One region of the Ensifer sp. ENS07 genome, then DNA from elsewhere that is predicted to be linked to it. Evidence: riboswitches for the same ligand, from Rfam matches in the RefSeq annotation. Region 1 holds a riboswitch; each other region holds the start of a gene.
The links. A riboswitch is a leader RNA that binds a small molecule or an ion and turns the genes downstream of it on or off. The one in region 1 is predicted to bind cobalamin.

Region 1 (6,841 bases):
GGAGCTGGATGCCGTTGAATTGCAAGCTGCGCTTTCGGGTCAATAAGACGCGGTGTTACGCAGCGTACCCGGCTACACCTGCTGGCCCTTTTGCGAAAGGCGTAAGAACAGCGTGCGCAATCTTCCGTAAATTCCTGTCGATGCAAACTGATGTATAGATTATGAAACTTCGCAGCTGAGTTATCATTTAGTCTTAGTAAGACTAGGTGATGACAATGCGCAGATATCCAAAAGAAAATAAAGCCGGATCGTCTGCGGGTTTTGTCGTTGTAATAATAATTGCTCAGCTTCTCATCGTAGGTGCTTTGGCTTTTACCGATGCGGTCGACCAGCCCCACTCCGCCCGGATCTTCCTGCCAGGAACGCAGTCGAATGGTATAACCGGCCATCCCATGACGCGACGGATGGGAGAGTTGGCCTTCAGCAGGACCGGCTCATAAGCCTTCTCTCGGCGTAACGCTTTTGAGCGCATCGACAGCTGTGTCAATAAGTGACTCGTGTCTGCGGTGTCTCTGCGTCACGACGTAAACCGGCTGCTTAATCTCCGGCGCGCCTTCTACAAGACGCACTGACATGCCGGACCCGGACAAGGTTTCGACGGTCTGGTGCGGGAGATACGTAGTTCCACCACGCCGTTTCAGAATGCCGATTGCATGGTCCTCGTGATCCACGGCGATAGCAGATCGAGTGAGCCCCGGTAGCAGCTCGGTGTGCATCCGCTCGAAATATGTCGTGTATCTAGCGCGGATATAACTTCTCGAAGTCACATCGGAAAGCCTGTCGAACTCCGTCGACACCATCTGAAATTTTTCGACGCCGGTCTCCTCGATGCTAAGGTCCGGCAAGCATTTGGGCGAAAATACAATGCCGATATCAATCCTGCCACCGGAGAGATCCGCCATGACGGTGGACGAGTGGCCAGAATGCAGTACCAATTCCAGTCGTTCGTTGATGATGTGCAACTCCTCGATCCAGTCCAGAACGAGCGTCCCTATCGAGCTTAGCGGCCCTGAGATGCGTAGAGGGCCATCATAGTGTTCCAGGCCTCCGATATCGTGCTGCGCATGCGCCCAGCCCGCTTTGATGGCGCGAGCGTGTTTCTCGAACCTGATACCGGCCGAAGTCGGAACTGCACCCGCTCGCCCGCGGTGAAATAGTTGGGCGCCCACGGCTCGCTCTAGTGTCTTAATGCGGCCACTTACGGCCGGCTGCGTTGTTTCAAGTCGCTCTGATGTGCGCCGGAAATTGCCTGTCTCAAGCAAGTCCAGGAAGGTATCGAGAAGGTCGAGGTTCATGGTGTGATCGCAATTGTGGTTGATCCGTTGCCCGTCGGCCAAGCAGATTTCGCCGGTTTCTGGTTTTCCAACCGGTCAGTATCTAGCGACACGGTTAACGACGGCGCCCAGCCTACGCAGGAGAGGAATATCGTGCCTCGTCGCGTGAGGGTGTTGGTCCGCGTTCTCGCAAGGAGCAACAAACTTTCCGGGCGCAGCCGATCCTATATCGAAGACGCGGCAAATTGCAAGATGTATGCGCAGGAATGTATGCTTAAAGAGCGTGCACGTATGGAAAAACTAGCCATACACTCTTGTCGCGACTCGTCGCCGACTTTATTGGTCGGCTACGGCACAGGTTCCGCATGACGGATGAAAAGGGAACGTGGTGAGGCATAGTCGATGTCAATCCCACGGCTGCCCCCGCAACTGTAACCGCCGAGCTTGTCTCATCAGCCCACTGCGTCAAGCGGGAAGGGCGAGACTGGCGGGGACGCGGAAGTCAGGAGACCTGCCTGTGTTGGTCACCCATGCAAGGATACGGGGAGTGTCCGAGCGCGGCCGCCCGTAGCGGTGACATTGTCGAAGATGTTGCCGTGTTGAAGGACGGTCGATGGGAACGGTTGTTACCATTGTCACTTCTTTTCTGCGGAGGAAAGCCGTGCAGGTCAGGCCCTGCCTGAAGGGAGATTATGAGGATTTTTCTGACCGGAGCTGCGATGCTCCTCATCGCCGCATGGGAGCCGAGCTTTGCTCGGGATGCTAACCAGGCGGACGAGCCGACAGAGCTCGAAGCGATTGTCGTTACGGACGGATTGACTCCCGTGGAGCTCGAGAAATCCGGGCGTGCCGTCACCGTGATCTCGGGGGAGGAGATGGAGAAGCATCAGGTCCGCTATGTCGCGGATGCGCTACGCCTTGTGCCGGGATTTGCAGTATCTCGCACGGGCTCCTCAGGTGGCTTAACGCAGGTACGTGTGCGCGGCGCGGAGGGCAATCAACTGCTGGTGATCATTGATGGCGTGGTCGCCAACGACGTTGGGCAGGGTGAATTCGACTTCGGAGGCCTGGTTACCGACGACATAAAACGCATCGAAATTCTGCGCGGGCCGCAAAGCGCGTTCTGGGGGGCTAATGCCATGTCAGGCGTGATCAACATCGTCACCAAGCGCGGCGAGCGCGATTCCGTTCGGTCTACTGCGCGCACGGAAATCGGCAGCAACGCTTCGGTCACATCGACAATCTCCGCCGGCGGGGGCCGTGACACCTATGACTATTGGCTATCCGGCACCGTTATGCACACGGACGGCTTCAACATTTCGGGTGCGGGTGACGAAGAGGACGGCGGCAGGAATGGTACGTTAAACGGCAAGTTCACAATCGATCTCTCGCCGGATACGACTATGGAGGGCACGGTTCGGGGCGTAAATCGTCGCAGCGAGAGTGACCCGCAAGACTGGGACACCGCGATGACCTACGACGCGGACGACTACACCAAGAACCAGGAACTCTTCGGGTCGGTTGGGATCACCAATTCGTCCCTGGACGACGCGCTGGCACAGAAGATCCTTTTCTCGGGCACCGATATCTATCAATCCAGGCACTCCGACGAATACGGAAACAGTTCGGACGACGGAAACCGTTATAGGGGCAGCTATCAAGCGTCCTATCGTTTCGACGATACGGACCAGGTGATCCAACAAGTGACCGGCGGTTACGCATGGCAATTCGAAAGGTTTTCACCCTCCCATTTGGAGGAGACTTTTCGACGGGACGCGCAATCCCTTATTGGCGAGTATCGGGTAGAGTTCTTTGATCAAGTCCACCTAAACTTCGGTGCGAGGCAGGACTGGAACAGCGGTTTCAGTGATACGGGAACCTGGACTGCAAGCGCGGCGTGGCAAATCCCGAGCAGCGACATGCGGCTTCATGCCTCAGTCGGAACCGGCGTTACCAACCCGACGTTCTATGAACAGTTCGGCTATTTTCCCGGAGGATTCATCGGTAATCCAAATTTGCAGCCGGAACGGAGCCTCGGATACGACATCGGGGTTGAGAAAAGCTTCAATGAGGGGGGCCTCGTAGTAGACCTTACCTACTTCAACCAAAATCTGGAGAACGAGATCGCCACTGTCTACGACGCGGATTTCATCGCGCGGCCGATCAACCGCGACGGCGAAAGCCTCCGCCAAGGCATGGAGGTTTCGGCGACCTTCGATTTCTTCAACGGCGTCACGATGACCGCATCTTATACGTACACCGACGCGACCGAACAGACAGCCGCCACCGGGCCGCGTCTCGCTGAAGCCCGTCGCCCCCGCCACATCGGTTCGGTCAAAGCGGACTACGTTTTTTATGACGACCGCGCGAGGGTCTTCGCCGAGGCAGTATTCAATGGCAGGACTGTCGACACGGTTTTTGCGACCGCTGTACCCCCGCGGGTGACGATGGCTGGCTATTCGCTTTTGAACGTCGGCGGCAGCCTGAAAATCAACGACACCTTGGAAATGTTTGGTCGCGTCGACAATCTGTTCGACCGAGACTACCGGGAAGTCTATGGCTTCAAGTCGTCGCCCGGTCTGACTGCTTTCGCCGGATTGTCGGCTTCATTCTGACTTACGAAAAGGCAAAGGGCAAAGAGGCGGCGGACAGACTGCCTCCTATGTCGACACGTGCGGTGGCAGACTATTCTGCGAAATACTTTTTCGCCGTAACCCGCAAGCGGTCGCTGTGATCGTAAATTTGGTCAAGCGAGTCGATAATCAACCGTTCCTCGGACTCACCGTCAAAGAGCCCGATGTATTTGACCGAGCGGTTGAAATGTAGCCTCGCGAGCGGCTTTCGATTGTTATTGTCGATAAGAATGCCACAATAGGATTTCTGGTCGCGCATCACCACTCGTTTCGACGAGATCGTATCGCGCACGATCGCCTTCACAATCATGTATCCCTCGCGCTCCTCCTCTGTCGTCACGACTTCGGGTTCCTCCTCAACGGGCTCGTCAATTTTTTCGATGACTTCCTCCGTGTCCGCGAGTGCGCTCGAAAGGCGGTTCTTGACCGGGACCATGATCACATCTCGGAATGCGGTTCGCACGACTCCCGTCAACATCTTTTTAACCTGCGCGGTAATCCGGCCCTCGTAGACAGAACCAGCAACAAGGCGTACGAAGTCCTCGGAAGGCTCTTCTATCAGTTTTGAAATGACTTGTTTGACGCCAGAGGTGTATTTCAGGCGCTCGGCGGTCGCCAGGATGGCGGATACGTCAAACGAAGCTTTTTCGGCTATTCGGATTTTCGTGTGGAGAGCCGGGGAGGGCACACGTCCACATTGAGCGAAAATCCGAACTGCTGCGTCCGGCCTGGCAGGTGTCAGCCGGAACAGAAGTCCCGGACGCTGACGTCTGGCAAGGCGGACGACCGCATGCCCACAGAACATGTGCGTCCCGTGGACATCGGAACCCCGTGCGCCGAGCGGCACGTCGGGGTGCGGGCGGCGGTAGCCAATCTTCGCCGCTTTGATTGTCCGATGAACGTCTTGCCATGAGCCGAGTTCGGCGGGCACCTTCCCATTCTTCCATAGACGGGAAACGCACCCTTCCTCAAGCGCTGGCAGGACGTCCTTCATTCCAGCCAGACGGACAATGCCCCGTCTGGCGATCTCTGTTGCCGACGCGCAGGCGTCGGGGGCTTCGTATGCGAGGTTTCCGATGGTCGAGGAATACCCCGCCCAGACCTCAAGGACATCGATCCCGGCAAGCCGGGCGCGACGCTGCAGCATCTGCACGAACACCGTTCTTGCCCAGCAATTCAACAGCCTGTTGAGGGTGCGGTTCTTGCCGCTCGACCGCAACGTGCCGAGCCCTTTTTCCAGCACGATCGTGCCGCAGCGGTGCTTGCGCGCCATCGAGATGGCGCGGTCGCAGACCGCCGCCAGCGTCTCGCGCACCAGTTCGGCGGAAGCATTCTTCGGCATATCGAGCTTCACCAGGGCATGCTCGAGCAGCCTGGTTTTACCCACCGATCCCTGATCTTCGGTGTTCGATGCCGCGGCCAGGCCGATCCAGTTGGGATTGAGGTCGATGCCGAGGCAGCGGCCTTTGATCGGCACCACCGGACGCCGCCGCTGCGGGTGGTTCGGCAGATCCGTCGGATCGAAGGTCACGCTGACATGCGTGTCGGAGATCGAGAAGGTGACGTTGATGCGGTCGGCTTCGTCCTTCTGAGCACATATCGCGGTCAGTTGCCGCATGATGATGCCGCGGTTTCCGGTCATGCGTGCGAGATGAAGAGCGGCCGTGCGCGTCACCGTCTTTCCCGAGCGGCCGCCGCTCTCCTTGCGGCCGATTTTGACGACAACCGCCGTCTCGTCGATCAGATGGATATTCTGGTTTCCGCGCGCTTTCTGGCGATCGCCGAAGCTGACGAACGGGTGCAGTCTCTTGCGCTTCCATTCGTCCGGCGAAATCAGACCCTTGCGTCGGCGCTCAAGTTCGGTTCGCCCGCCGAAGACCGCCGTACCACCAGGCGTCAGCTTGCGTTTCCAAATGCCAAGCTTCGTCGCACAGTGGATCGCCCAGCTGTCGAGCAGACCTTCGTGGGCGAAGCGCGTCTTAACCAGGTTGCGCAAGTCCATTTCCTTCGGCGTTGAACCATCGGCGTGCAAACCATTCGCATAGGCCGTTCGGATCGCAGCCGACTGCACCCGACGAAGGTCGCCGAGAAACGCGCGGTCCTCGTCTGAGCAGCGATATGGAATGGAGATGGTCTGCAAGGAAACATGATCGAGCCAATGCTTCTATGAGACCGCGGAAACTTGGTCGCCGTCAAACGCCGGCGAAAATCAATTAAACAATCAGGGCGCGAACACGCTGTCTGGTTTTCGTGAGCCGACGAATCGGGATTCCACACGAAAATCCGAATAGCCGCTTTTTCAAACTTTCGAAGTTCGGCGACGATTCCGGAGTTGAAGTCAGACACATCGAAGACAAAGAACGGCCGGGCATCGAGTTTGTTGGGGGCCTCCAGGTCGGTATAGAAGTTGAAGGTTCGGCCGTTCGTCAGAATGGCGAACCTCGCGTTAGTCACGCTGAAGTACCGATAGAGTTGATCCAGGTGTTTTTTCTCCAGCGTAACCGATATCGGTTTGCACTCGATCAAGATCCGGATTTCGCCGTCGATCTTGATCGCGTAGTCGACCTTTTCCCCCTTTTTGCCAACAGCGTCTGCGGTGAATTCGGGGATGACCTCGGTTGGATCGAAAACCTCATAGCCTAGCGACCGAAGGAAGGGCAGGACTACAGCGGTTTTCACCGCCTCTTCAGTCGCCATTGTGCTGGAATGCGATTTGACGCGCTCAGATATGGCGCAGACTCTCTTCGATTGTAGACATCAGTCCCCAACGGTTGTCTTCTAGTTAAAGTTGCCGATTGCCTTCCTTACGTCAAGCCGACGCTAAAGCGCTTAAGCTTGACCAAGAATAGCCCCCGAGGAGGCTTCTAGGACTACCCTCTTTTCGCTCCTTGAAGCGCCGGCCTCGCTATAGCGTCACGGTCTTCGCCATTTCCA
Region 2 (6,841 bases), on a different contig from region 1:
GAATATCAGAACGCACATCTCGATGCCGTGTTTCACGCGCTTTCGGACCCGACGCGGCGCGCCATGCTCCAGGACCTTTCGCAGGGCGAAAGACTGGTGGGTGAGCTTGCGGCGCCGTTCTCGATCTCGCTGGCCGCGGCATCGAAGCACATCAAGGTGCTGGAAGGAGCAGGTCTGGTGCGCCGCGAAGTGAAAGGTCGCACGCATGTGTGCCGGCTCGATGCCGCGCCGATGCATGCAGGCATGGAATGGATGCGCCACTACGAAGCCTTCTGGCGCACCCGCATCGACGCACTCGAGGCGCTGCTTCTCGTCGAAGACGCCACAATCCAAACTGATCCGGAGGAAAAGCCATGACTTCGTCTGCCACAGCCTTTGCCGGCGCCGACTACGGCCGTGTCGTCGCACCGGACGCGGTGCGCATCGAGCGCCTGCTTCCCGGCCCGATCGAGCGGGTCTGGTCCTATCTGACGGAGGAAAGCAAGCGCCGGCTCTGGATGGCGTCCGGAACGATCGGATCGAAGGAAGGGGCCGAGGTCGAGCACGTCTTCCGCCATTCGGAACTGACGACGGAGGACGATCGGCCACCGCAGAAATACGCCGAGCACGCCGGCGAGGTGCGCAATTACGGCCACGTGCTCGCCTGGGAGCCGCCACGACTACTGGCCTATACCTGGAACGAAGAGACCGGCACCCCGTCGGAGGTCCGCTTCGAGCTCAGCCCCCGCGGCGACAAGGTGCTGCTCGTCGTCACCCATAAGCGCATCGCCGACCGCGCGGTCATGACCAGCTTCTCCGCCGGCTGGCACGTACACCTCGACATTTTGCGAGCTCTGCTCGAAGGCGAAAAGCCGGCAGCCTTCTGGAGCAAGTTTGCCGACCTTGAAGCGCAATACGACGCGCGTATTCCGAAGCCCTGACGGCGGGATGGGCTTGAAGGTCAGGACGCGTGCAGGCGCCGGCAAGGATCGACTTGCCGGCGCTTTTCGTCAGGTGCGGGCGAAACCGAGAACGAAAAACGCCAGCGCGCCGATCGAGGCCCATGTGCGCACGTGGTTCCACCAGACCCAATCGGTCAGATAGCGCTCATGCCAGAGATCGGTCGCCGCCTGACCGGGGGCTGCCGCGGCGAGCGCGTCATTCATCGGCACGTTGAAGACAATGGTCACCAGCAGTACGCCAACGACATAGGCAATGCCACCGGCGGCAAGCCACCACCTGCCCTCGCCGCCCGAGATGAAGGCGACGACGACGAGCGCCAGGGCGAGCAGCGCCGTGCCCATGAAGGCGCTGAGGAAGATCGGGTTCTGGATCACGACATTGATGGCGTTCATCGCGGCGATCCCCTGCTCCGGCGGCAGCCGCGACAGGGCCTGCATGATGCAGACCGAGAAGATGAAGAAAAGCCCGGCCATCAGGCCGGAACCGATCGCGGCGGCAAACGCCAGAGCGGGGATCAGCGGGATCATGCGGCAAGACTCCAAACACCAGTTGCTGCGGTTTCCCGGGCGTAATCGGCAAAGTCGCGCGGACGCCGCCCAAGCACGCGCTCGACATCGGACGTCATGCTGGAATTGCGCCCGTCGAGCACCGAGGTGAAGAGATAGCGGATGAGTTCGACATAGTCATCCGGCACGCCGTCCGCCTTGAGATGCGCTGCGAAGTCGGAAACCGGAATGGCCTGATAAGAGATCCGACGGTTGGCGGCCGCGGCGATCTCGGCGACGGCCTGGGCAAAGGTCATCAGGCGCGGGCCGGTCAAGGCATAGACCTTGCCGATATGCGCATCGTCCAGAAGGGCCTCAACCGCCACGTCGGCAATGTCGTCGCAACTGACGAAGGGCTCGGTGACCTCGTCCACCGGCAGGAAGACCGAACCACTCACCACGCCGTCGGCCAGGAAGCCTTCGTCGAAGTTCTCGAAGAACCAGCTGCCCCGGATGACCGTCCAGTCGGCGCCGGAGGCCTGCAGCGCACGCTCGGAGGCTTCCGCCTCGTCCTCGCCGCGGCCCGACAGGAGCACCAGCCGCTTGATGCCGGAGCGAACGGCAAGGCTCGAGAACCGGTCGATGACGTCGACGGCGCCCGGCACCGCCAGATCGGGCTGGTAGCAGACATAGATGCGATCGACATTTTCAAGGGCGGGCGTCCAGGTCGCCTCATCCGTCCAATCGAAGGAAGGCGACGCCGAACGGGCGCCGATGCGGACCGCTATGCCCCGCTCCCGAAGGCGATCGGCCACCCGCCGCCCCGTCTTGCCGGTACCGCCCAAAACCAGTGTGACTTTCCGAGACATCGTTTCCTCCTGAGGTTCCATCAACAAACATGAGCATCTCTCACATTTGCAAATGTGATAAATCCTCGTATTTTAGGAGTCAAGTCAAAATGTGAGCATTACTCATGATTCCAGATGCAAGTCCCGCCACGCTTCCCGCCGACGACGAGCGTGCGCTGCGCCGGACGCCGAGCCAGAAGCGCAGCCGCGAGCGCGTCGAGCAGATCCTTGCCTGCGCGACGGCGCTCATCCAGGAGAAGGGCAGCGACGCCATGCGCATGAGCGAAGTCGCTGAAAAGGCTGGGATTTCGATCGGATCGCTGTATCAGTACTTCCCCGACAAGGCGGCAATCGTGCGCACGCTGGCCGAGCGCTACAATGCGGTCTGCAACGAGTGCATCGCGGCCGAACTGGCCAAGGTCACGTCGATAGCCGAACTGCGCGACGCCTTCTCGCTGCTGTTCGACATCTACTACGACATGTTCCTCGCCGAGCCGGTCATGCGCGACATCTGGTCGGCGATGCAAGCCGACAAGGCGCTGCGCGAGATCGATCTTGCGCAAAGCCGCGCCGGCGGAAAGCTGCTTGCCGATGTCTGGGCCCGCCTTGTGCCGGAGACGCCGCGCGAAGAGATCGACAGCGCCGCCTTCCTGATCATGCATCTCGGCGACTGCACCATGCGACTTGCAGTCTCGGTCGACCGGGCCGAGGGTGACCAGATCGTCGAAGCCTACAAACGCATGACCGTCAAGGATTTTGTCGCGGATGGACCGCGCGGCGGCGCGCACTCAATTGACAACTCCATGACACAATCCTAATCATCTGGGATCGATTGGTTCCCGGGACGCGAACGTGTTTCGGGAGTAAACGGGAATGTGACGGATGGACCCAAGCTGGGCATTCAAATCACGGCCGACCCCGCGACTGTAGAGCGACGTCGATCCACCGTTCCGGAGCGATCCGGAAGAAGCCACTGGCAAGACCGCGAGAGGGCGGCCGAGCTGGGAAGGCGAGGCAGATCGAGGGCATCGAGCCCAACGCCGTGAGCCAGGAAACCTGCCACTCGATACGGGCATAGGGCCCAACCGGGAATTTCCCGATGCCATCACGGAGGTTGTCATGGCTACGTCTACCATTTCGAGCACCCCGCTCTCCCTCAGCGATCGTCTGACCGCTGGCGTCATCGCGCTCTTCATCGGCGCATTCCTCGTCTTTGGCGCCGGCCTTGCCAACTCGGCAGTGCTGCACGACACGGCGCACGACACCCGCCACTCCTACGGCTTCCCCTGCCACTGACCGATGCGCCGGAACGTGAACAACGTTCCGCATCGAACAATCTGCGGACCTGAACGCATCCGGCCCGAGCCGGATGGAGGCCTGCGTGCATCCCGGTTTTTCCGGCGCGCGAAGGCCATCCGCAGCATAGGGAAAATGGGAAGGCTCGAGGACCACGCCATAGGGCGTGGCTTTTGTCGTTATCGAGGGATTTCAAGATGATTGTCAGAACGCTTCTGGCCGCGATCGTGGCTGGATTGATTGCCGGTGTCTTCATGACCGGCGCCCAGGAACTGCGCGTCACACCGCTGATCCTGCATGCAGAAGAATTCGAAGGCGAGGCACCGGCCGCTACCGAACAGCCCGCCGCCCAGCCGGGTGCGGCACAGCCGGCCGCAGAAAACCACGACCAGCATTCGTCGCTCAAAGCCGTGTCGCCGTTCGGCGCTTTCCTCGACGCTTTGTCGCCGATCACCCCGGCCTATGCCCATGAGGGCGAGCATGAGGAAGGCGGCATCATGTTCGGCATGAGCCGCTTCTCCGGCACGCTGATGGCGAACCTCGTCACAGGTTCCGGCTTCGGCCTGCTGCTCGCCGGCGTCAGCCTGGTGATCGGCTACCCGATCACGCTCAGGAACGGCGCGCTGTGGGGCGCCTGCGGCTGGCTTGCCGTGCACATGCTGCCGGCGATCGGTCTGCCGCCGGAACTGCCGGGATTTCCGGCAGCCGAACTCGGCGACCGCCAGACCTGGTGGCTGGTGACCGTGGCGCTCTCCGCCGTCGGCCTCTATCTCGTCGTCCTGCGCGAGGAGATCGTCTCCAAGGTCGCAGGCCTGGTGCTGATCGCAGCACCCCATGTCTACGGTGCGCCGCAGCCGCTCGATATCACCAGCAACGTTCCGGCCGTGCTCGGCGCCGAGTTTGCGGTTGCCGCACTCGCCACCACGCTTGCCTTCTGGATCGTGCTCGGCGTCGTCTCCGGCTTCATCAACGAGCGCTTCGTCAAGGCACAGTGATCACTGATCACAGATCGTCAGCAAAGCGACGGCGGGGTTCAGGTCCCGCCGTTTTGCATGAGATGCGCCGCCAGCCGCGCGCGGCGATCTTCCGGCTCCAGCAGCACGCAAGTGTCGCAGAAACTGCCCCCTTCCGTCTTGAAGTAGAGACAGCAGCCGCAACGGATCCGATACTGGCGCGACAGCTCAGCGCCGCTTGCCGGATCGAGAGCCGCGATCTGCTCGTAGCAGAGCTCCTCTGAGTAGAGCCGCGAACCCGGTCGTTTGACGATCGCCAGCGCCTCGGCCATGCCGCGCGCCTCGTCGCCGATCGCGCGGCCGATTTCCAGGAACGCGCCGGCCAGGGCATCGGCCGCGAGCCGCCATTGCGCCCCGCTCGACAGCCCTGCTCGCGCTTTCAGAACCGCAACGACGGGTGCCAGATGGGCGATGAAGCCCTGTTCGAATGCGCTGACGCCTTCGCCACCCTGGCGCTCCGTGGCCGGCGGATGCAGGCGAAAATGATAGCGCTTGCCCGCGATTTCGACGCCACGGTGAAGCCGCGTCCAATCCTCGAAACGAATGCCGGCCACCTCCGCCTGCAACCCGGCGCCGAGATGGAACGCGCCAAGGACCACGCTCAGCTGGCGGCTATAGAAGGCGATCAGATGCGCCGCCCGGATCCGGTCGGTCATGCCGACCCCAAAGAAATCCTGATAGGCGAGCCCCGCCTCGAGGCCAGCGCTGCCCGCAGCCCAGAAGTCGCCCGGCGCGCTGAAATCACTGGCCGCCGGCCCGAGCGAGACGGCAGCCTCGGGAAACTGGGTACGCAGATGGTCGGCGACGGCCAGCGCCTGCGGCGCAAACGCCGCGGTCTCCGCTGTCGGCCGGTGGTCGTTCAAGCGCATGCCGTCTCCGTCGTCCATTCTCATCCTCTGGCGCAGGATGCGGGCGGATTACCACACGCGCCTTCCCCCTCCTGCAGCCAGCCACCGTCGAAGCCCGCCCGTTCAAGGCCGAGGCGGATCGCCGGCATGCTGCGCATCAGTGCCCAGCTAAGGCCGCTTTGCCAGTTCTCGATCATCATGACAACGAGGCCCTGGTCAAGACCGACGACCCGCGCATCGATCCAGCCCTCCGGGCCTGCGCCGGCGGCCAGGCTCGGGTTGAAGCCGCCGGGAAAGCGCCCTTCGCTCAGAAGTCCCGGATAACTGTCTGCCATATGCACGAGGGAGGCCTGCGCCGCATCCGGCTCGAACGGCAGGCAGGCAAGCGGCGCCCAGGGCACCAGCGTGCCGTCATCAAGGCCGTAGGGTGCGCCGCGGTTCACATAGCCGAAAAGCCGCTGCTGGCGCCCATCCGCAAGCCGCAGCCGGCCGCGGGGCGCATGGCAGGCGCTCAGGCCCCACAGGTCCTCGCCATATCCGGCAAAACCGCCGGGATTGGAGCGCGCATGGTCCCGCTGCAAGGCAATGGCGCGTCGGGTATTCTCGAAATAATCCGTCCCCCGCTCCCGCATCGGCCGGTCGGAAAGCCCGCGTAGATCGAGCCAGGCCTGCGGAAAGAGATGGATGAAGAGTGGGGCCGCATGCAGATGCGGCCGGCCGTCGACCGGGATCCAGTCATGGCCCTCGGCAAAGGCCGCATAGTGCTCCGGTTCGATCGAATGGTCGGGCGCGCCGAGTGCCAGCACATAGAGCAGCAGCGCTTCGCTGTAACCCCGCCAGCGATGCTTCAAGAACCGCCCCGGCGGCCGCCAGCCCATCGTCAGCGTGTCGCCCCGATTGAGCGCCCAGCGCCAGTCCACCCGCGCATAGAGCCGATCGGCAAGAGCGCGGATCTCGCATTCGTCCGCATCCCTACCGGAAAAATATGCAGAGGCGGTCAGGCAGCCGGCGATCAGCAGCGCCGTATCGACGGTCGAAAGCTCGCTCTGCCAGGTGCGCTCGCCGGTCCGCATGTCGAGGAAGTGATGGTAGAAGCCGCGATAGCCGGTCGCCTGCCGGTGGCGGGACTGCGGGCTTTGGACAAGGAAGCGCAGCGTCGTCGCCACCCGCCGCGCGGCATCGCTGCGCGAGAGCCAGCCGCGCTCGACGCCGATGGGATAGCAGGAAAGGCCGAAGCCGGTCGCAGCGATGCTCGCCGGCGCGCCCGGCAACGCGGTGTCGGCGATCAGTCCGGTGACCGGATCCGAATGTTCGAGGAAATACCCGAACGCCGCCTGCTGCAATCGATCAATCTGAAATCGCTCAGTATTTTCCGTACGCTGCGGCATTTCGCCTTTCCTGTCCGACAT
Region 3 (6,841 bases), on a different contig from region 1:
CGATGGCGTAGGGCATGCCGTAGCCGAGCGCCGGCACCTTGCTCTTGGCCGCCTCCTGGATCATGCCGAGCGCTGCCGTCGTCGTTCGCACACCGGCGCAGGCGCCAAACAGGATCGCCGGGTGGAACTTGAAGACATAGTGGCCGAGGAGCACCGAGGCGATCATCGGGATCGACGTGGCGACCACGCCCCAGATGAACAGCGAAATGCCGACCTCCTGCAGGCCCGCGACAAAGCCCGGGCCGGCGCCGATCCCGACGACGGCGATGAAGATGTTGAGGCCGAGCGTGTTCATCAGCCACAGCGCCGGTGACGGGATGCGGCCGAAGGCGGGGTAGGTGGTGCGCAGCCAGCCGAGCACGAGGCCGGCCAGAAGCGCGCCGCCGGAGGTCGAAAGGCCGATCGGGATACCGCCGATCGTGATCGTCAGCGCACCGATCATCGCGCCGATGAAAAGCCCCCAGCCGAGAAAGGCGATGTCGGTCGTCTCGACAGGCCGGTCGGCAAAGCCGAGCGCCTTGATCGCCGCTTCGACATGGCGTTTCGCGCCACCGATGGTGACGATGTCGCCGCGCTCGACCGTCGTCCCGGGCAGCACCGGGATCTCGACCAGCGAGCGGATGATCTTGCGGGCATAGACGCCGCGCGCCCAATCCATGGTGCTGACTTCCGCCAGCGTCTTGCCGGCGAGCGCCTTGCTGGTCACGTAGACATCGAGGACTTCGGCTTCCGCGTTGAGCAGCTCCTTGTCCTCGACCTCGAGCAGCTTGTTGTCGAGGTTTTCGACGAGCAGCGAACGCCGGCCCGAAAAGGCGACGACGTCGCCCGGCTGCAGCACGGTGTTGCCATCGGCCTCGATGATCTGGTCGCCGCGCCGCAGGCGCTCGACGAAGACGCGGATCCCGGGAAGGATGTCCTTGACCGGTTTTCCGGTGAGCCCGCTTGCCGCGTCGACGCGATAGGCGCGGAGGCCGAAGTCGTGATAGGCGCGGGTAATGCCGGGCTCGCTACTTTCGCTGCCACCGCCGAGCTTGGCCTCGTATTCGCGGCAGGCCGCCGGAAGGTCGATGCCGAGAAGCTTGGGACCGAGCTGGGCGAGGATGATCGCCGAGCCGATCGTGCCCCAGATATAGGTCACCGCATAGGCGATCGGGATCTGGTCGGCAAAGGTCTTGGCCTGCTCCGGCGTCAGCCCGAGCGAATTGATCTGGTCGGTCGCAACCCCGATTGCAGCCGAGATCGTCTGCGAGCCGGCATACATGCCGGCGCCATAGCCGAGCGGCAGCCCGGCAATCAGCGCGCAGAGATAGGGAACGACGAGGCACAGCACCAGCACGGAGAGCGCAAAGGCGATCTGTTTCGGTCCATCGGTGCTCAAGCCCCGCACGAATTGCGGCCCGACGCCGTAGCCGACGGCGAAGAGGAAAATCAAAAACAGGGTGGATTTCAGGTCGCCGGAAACCTGGATACCCAGCTGTCCGATGAGAACGCCCGCAAGCAGCGTGGCGGTGACATTTCCAAGGTTGAACCCCGCGACCTTGATCGGACCGATGAGGAAGCCGATGCCGAGGGCGAGGAAGACGGCGACAGGCGGATAGGTCCGAAGCGTGTCGACGAAGAAATCAATGGGATTCACTGATGCTATTCCCTTCAGAAAGTTGAGTTGCCGTCACTTCATTTCGGGATCTGCGCGGCTAAGTTGAGCTTGTTTCCGAGGCTTGTCGATGCCCAATCTTAATCCCGGCAATTGTCGCTTCGGTCGTCGAAATTCTCAACGGGCATAGGGTTACGTGAGCGTAACGTATGTTACATTTCAGCGTTTTTACTTGGGGTTGGGGATCGAGGCCGCCGCGATGTGTCGGTCGCATTCGATCGCAAGACCGCGGCACTGGCCCGGATCGCGATGGCACTTCAACTCTGGTGTTGTAATTCGTAACGTTATCTCCCAACGTGAGGCATGAGGCGTTTTCTCTTGGTTATGCTTGGAAAAGTTGCTGGGCACGGAACGGCGCGTCTTGCTGCTTGCGATAGGGGCGGCAGAACTTCGAGGGCTTGAGAAAAAAGCGGTGTCGTCTCCGCAAGGCGGCCGGTTCGTAAGGTGACGAGGAGGGGAAGCAATGATGGACGAGGTTATCCGAAGGCTCGGCGCACTTGGCGTTCAGCTCCCGACGCCGCCGAGGCCGCTCGGCGCCTACCGCGCGGTGATCGAGGCGGGTGAGATGCTTCATGTTTCGATGCAGGGGCCATTGCTGGACGGGCGCTTCGTGCATACGGGGCTGCTCGGGCGCGATGTGACCATCGACGAGGGGCGCAAGGCCGCAGAGTTGGCAGTGCTCAACGCGCTGGCGCAGATCCATGAGCATCTCGGCCGTTTCGAGCGTATTCGCCAGATCGTCCGGCTGGAGGGATATGTCGCCTGCACTGAGGATTTCCTGGAGCACCCGAAGGTACTCGACGGTGCTTCCGAGCTTCTGGCGGCCGCCTTTGGCGAAAGGGCCGGCCATGTTCGCTCCGTCTGCGGCGTGCGCAACCTGCCGGGCAACGCCTCTGTCGCGGTGACGCTGACGGCCGAACTCTTGCCGCCGGAGTTCTGAGGCAGCACGGCACGTCTTTTAGCGTGGTCGCTATCGCGGGCGTCGGATTGTGTCCGGCGCCCAATTTTCGACTTGCGCTACGTAATGTTATTTTATAACAAACCTCGCATGACGAAACGCCGCATGTTGATAGATCCCTCCCGCCTGTGTCGTGCGGTTGTCTCATCCGCCGATTCATGCGAGGAAGGCGTTGATGGTGCTGCGTCCGCGACAATGCGGAAGCGGCTGAAAAGGGAACACGGAACGGACGACCCTGATGGGGCCGAGACCGTGGCTGCCCCCGCAACTGTGAGCGGAAAGCGCATTCACACCATGTCACTGGTCGAAGACCGGGAAGACGTGGATGCGCCACGACCCGCGAGCCAGGAGACCTGCCATCGAACCGATCAACCACAACGGACGGGGTGTTCCGATGGAAAAGAACTGGCTTTCATACGACGGTTTTCCGTCCTCTTGCCGTTTCGCCATCTCTTGCCGTCAGTCCGGCGGAGGGCAGGAATGGCTGAGCCGAATTTCCGACAGCACAAGATAACGGTCTGCACCGATTGCCGCTTCACCGGCGGCCCATGCGTGCCCGGTGCCGAGCTGATCAAGCGGCTCAACCTGAGCATCGCAGCGCTCGGCGCACCGCTCGATCGCGACTTCTCGATCGCCGGCACGGTCTGCATGGCGGCCTGCACGCGGCCCTGCACCATCGCCTTCCAGGCGACGGGGAAGGCGACCTATCTCTTCGGCGACGTCTCGCCGGAAGAGGACATCGACGATCTCGTGCGCTTTGCCACAACCTATGCCGAGCGTGGCGATGGCATGACGCGGGCGGCGGAACGGCCGCGCGGGCTGAAAGGCAAGACGCTTGCCCGCATTCCCGCGGCGATGCTCGTCTCCGAAGATCTCGGCGGGCACTTCCAATGAGGTCGCGCAGAGGAACGAACCCATGAGCTGCAACGCAACGGGTGCAGCCCTCACGGTCGAGGGCCTTCGCTGGGGGCCGCGTTCGGGCCTGACGCTGGTCAACGACATCGGCTTTGCGATCGCGGCCGGCAGCCGGCTTGCGATCCTCGGGCCGAATGGCGCCGGCAAGACCTCGCTTCTGCGCTGCCTCTACCGGGCGGTGCAGCCGAATGCCGGCCGTGTTTCGGTCGATGGCGTCGATCTCTGGTCGATCTCGGCGCGCGAGGCGGCAAGGACAATCGCCGTCGTCTTGCAGGAGATGCCCGGCGATTTTCCCTTCAGCGTGCGCGACGTCGTGATGATGGGACGCATTCCGCGGCGGGAGGGCTTGAGCGGCTGGAACGATTTCGACCGCGAGCGGGTGCAGCATGCGCTCGCGCATCTCGATCTCGCCCATCTTGCCGGCCGCCAGTTCGCCACACTTTCGGGCGGTGAGAAGCAGCGGGTGCTGATCGCCCGCGCGCTGGCACAGGAACCGCGCATCATCATCCTCGACGAGCCGACGAACCATCTCGACATCCGCCACCAGCTCGAAATCCTCGAGCTCTTGCAGACGCTGAAGCTGACGATCGTCTCGACGCTGCACGACATCAATCTCGCCGCCGAGTTTGCGACAGATGTCGCGATCTTGACCGCCGGGCGGCTGACGGCCTTCGGCCCGCCCGAAGAGGTGCTCAGCCCCGGCGAGCTTTCGGCCGCCTTCGGCGTCACCGCCACCGTTCACAATGCCGCTGCCGGCGGCGCCCGCTTTTCCTTTTCACTTCCTCGACAGGGATCGATTTCATGAAGATCAATATTGCCCCATTTTCCCTTCTTTTCGTGCTTGCCGCCGCCACGCCGGCGCTCGCCTATCCGGTCACCGTCAAGAGCTGCAACCGCGAGGTGACCTTCGACGCGGCGCCGAAGCGGGCGATCGCCAACGACGTCAACCTGGTGGAGATGATGCTGGCGCTGAGGCTCCAGGACCGCATGGTCGGCTATACCGGCGTTTCCGGCTGGAAGACGCTGGACGAGAAGCTGCGCGAAGGCGTCAAGGAACTGCCGGAGCTTTCGGAGAAATATCCGACCAAGGAAGTGCTGCTCAACGCCGATGCCGATTTCCTCTTTGCCGGCTGGAACTACGGCATGAAGGTCGGCGGCGAGGTCACGCCCGAGACATTGGCGCCCTTCAAGATCGGCGTCTACGAGCTGACCGAATCCTGCATCCACGTGATGGCCAAGCAGAAGCCTGATATGAACGACATGTTCGTCGATCTTCTCAATCTCGGCCGCATCTTCGGCGTCGAGGATCGCGCCGAGACGCTGGTTGACGGCTATCGCCGCCAGCTTGCCGAGATCACCAAGGCGAACGCCGGCAAGGCTAACCCGACGCGGGTCTTCGTCTATGATTCCGGCGAAGAGAAGCCGTTTACTTCCGGCCGCTTCGGCATTCCGACGGCGATGATCGAGGCCGCCGGCGGCGCCAACATCATGGACGACGTGGAAAAGAGCTGGGTGGAAATCTCCTGGGAACCGGTGATCGAGCGCAACCCGGAAGTGGTGGTCATCGTCAACTACGGCGAGGTGAAGGCCGAGGACAAGATCGCCTTCATGAAGAACAATGCAGCCTTCAAGAATGTCGATGCCGTCAAGAACGATCGCTTCGTCGTGCTCGATTATGTCGAAGCGACGCCAGGCCCGCGCAACATCGACGCCATTGCCAGGCTTGCCAAGGCCTTTCAGGGCGAGGGCCTGTAAGCGATGCTGGCTGAGGATGCGTCGCCTGGTCCCGTCGCCGTTTCACGCCTAGCGCCGGCACGGGCGCTGAAGGCGGGTGCCGGTCTCATGACGGCGCTTTTGCTGCTGGCCTTGACCGTCACGGCCGGCGTATCGCTCGGCTCGGCGCCGATCCCGGTTGCGACCGTCTGGTCGATCATCGCCAGCAAGATTTCTCCGGGCAGCGTCGAGGCTTTCTGGTCGGCGGGGCGCGAGAGCATCGTCTGGGACGTGCGCCTGCCGCGCGTCATGCTGGCGGGCCTCGTCGGCGCCGGGCTGGGGCTGACTGGCGCCGTGCTGCAGGCGGTCACGCGCAATCCACTTGCCGATCCGCATCTGCTCGGCGTTTCCTCCGGCGGCGCGCTCGGCGCGATCGTGGCGCTGCTGCACACCGGCATGATCCTCGGTCTTGCCACGGTGCCGCTCTTTGCCTTTGCCGGCGCGCTGCTCGCAACCGTGCTCGTCGCCTTCGTCTCCCGCGTGCTCGGGAGCAGCGCCGACCGTCTCGTGCTGGCCGGCGTCGCGGTCGCCTTCGTCTTGACATCCGTCGGCAACCTCATGATTTTCCTTGGGGACCCGAGGGCGACCCATACGGTCATCTTCTGGATGCTCGGCGGTCTTGGCCTGGCGCAATGGTCGCAGCTCGTCTATCCCGGCGTGGTGCTTTTCGCCTCCCTCGGCTGGCTGATGATCCGGGCGCGCGAAATCAATGCGCTCGCCATGGGCGACGAAACCGCGATGACGCTCGGCATTCCCGTGCGCCGCTTCCGGCTGACGCTGTTCGTCGTCACCGCACTTCTGACCGGGGTGATGGTCGCCTTTTCCGGCGCGATCGGTTTCGTCGGGCTGATGGTGCCGCATTTCGTGCGGCTTCTGGCCGGCAGCGACAACGTGCGGGTCATTCCGCTCTCGGCCTTCTTCGGGGCGCTGACGCTCATCCTTGCGGATCTGGCGGCCCGCGTCATCATGGCGCCGGAGGACATGCCGATCGGCGTCGTCACCGGGCTCGTCGGCGGCATCGCCTTCATTGCCATCCTGAAGCGACGCGCGTAAGGCGGGTAGGAACACGTTATGGACAAGGGCCGGTTCCGGCCTATGTGTTAGCGCAGCCGAGGGATCGGCGATTGGCCCGCATGTGAGGAGCATATGGCGAACGAAGCTGACATCTGCACGCCGCAGGACGTTCTGAATTTCTGGTTTGGCGAACTCACCTATGACGACTGGTTCGGGACGAGCCACGAACTCGACCAGGCCTGTATCAGCCGCTTCCAGGCGTCGCACCTGGCGCTGGCCCGTGGTGTCGACGAGATCTGGCGCGCGAGCCCGGAAAACCGGCTGGCGGCGATCGTGCTTTTGGACCAGATGCCGCGCAACATGTTTCGCGGCACGCCGCTCGCCTTTGCCACCGATTGCCTGGCACTGCACGAGGCCAAGCTCGCCGTTGGCGCCGGTGCCGACATGGCGATCAAGCCGGAATGGCGCGCCTTCGTCTATCTGCCCTTCGAGCATTCGGAAAACCTTACCGACCAGACCATGTCGGT

Region 2: linked by a shared signal. The riboswitch ahead of IB277_RS11650 (CbtB-domain containing protein) and the one ahead of IB277_RS14330 (TonB-dependent siderophore receptor) in region 1 are both predicted to bind cobalamin.
Region 3: linked by a shared signal. The riboswitch ahead of IB277_RS09155 (DUF1636 domain-containing protein) and the one ahead of IB277_RS14330 (TonB-dependent siderophore receptor) in region 1 are both predicted to bind cobalamin.

The regions. Positions count from the first base shown of each region.
Region 1 is NZ_JACVBE010000003.1:367,657-374,497, forward strand. It holds gene IB277_RS14320 (dicarboxylate/amino acid:cation symporter) at 1-46, shown strand, start outside; gene IB277_RS14325 (LysR family transcriptional regulator) at 435-1,295, opposite strand; cobalamin riboswitch at 1,614-1,808, shown strand; gene IB277_RS14330 (TonB-dependent siderophore receptor) at 1,994-3,889, shown strand; gene IB277_RS38035 (hypothetical protein) at 3,960-6,047, opposite strand; partial or broken gene IB277_RS38040 (type I restriction enzyme HsdR N-terminal domain-containing protein) at 6,347-6,604, opposite strand; gene IB277_RS38045 (DEAD/DEAH box helicase) at 6,813-6,841, opposite strand, start outside.
Region 2 is NZ_JACVBE010000002.1:925,992-932,832, forward strand. It holds gene IB277_RS11625 (helix-turn-helix transcriptional regulator) at 1-357, shown strand, start outside; gene IB277_RS11630 (SRPBCC family protein) at 354-920, shown strand; gene IB277_RS11635 (DUF1772 domain-containing protein) at 990-1,469, opposite strand; gene IB277_RS11640 (NAD(P)H-binding protein) at 1,466-2,296, opposite strand; gene IB277_RS11645 (TetR/AcrR family transcriptional regulator) at 2,401-3,093, shown strand; cobalamin riboswitch at 3,092-3,354, shown strand; gene IB277_RS11650 (CbtB-domain containing protein) at 3,395-3,571, shown strand; gene IB277_RS11655 (CbtA family protein) at 3,769-4,566, shown strand; gene IB277_RS11660 ((2Fe-2S)-binding protein) at 4,605-5,453, opposite strand; gene IB277_RS11665 (glucoamylase family protein) at 5,474-6,820, opposite strand.
Region 3 is NZ_JACVBE010000002.1:422,926-429,766, reverse strand. It holds gene aspT (aspartate-alanine antiporter) at 1-1,636, opposite strand, end outside; gene IB277_RS09160 (RidA family protein) at 2,118-2,594, shown strand; cobalamin riboswitch at 2,772-2,988, shown strand; gene IB277_RS09155 (DUF1636 domain-containing protein) at 3,093-3,506, shown strand; gene IB277_RS09150 (ABC transporter ATP-binding protein) at 3,529-4,332, shown strand; gene IB277_RS09145 (ABC transporter substrate-binding protein) at 4,329-5,282, shown strand; gene IB277_RS09140 (iron ABC transporter permease) at 5,370-6,353, shown strand; gene IB277_RS09135 (DUF924 family protein) at 6,447-6,841, shown strand, end outside.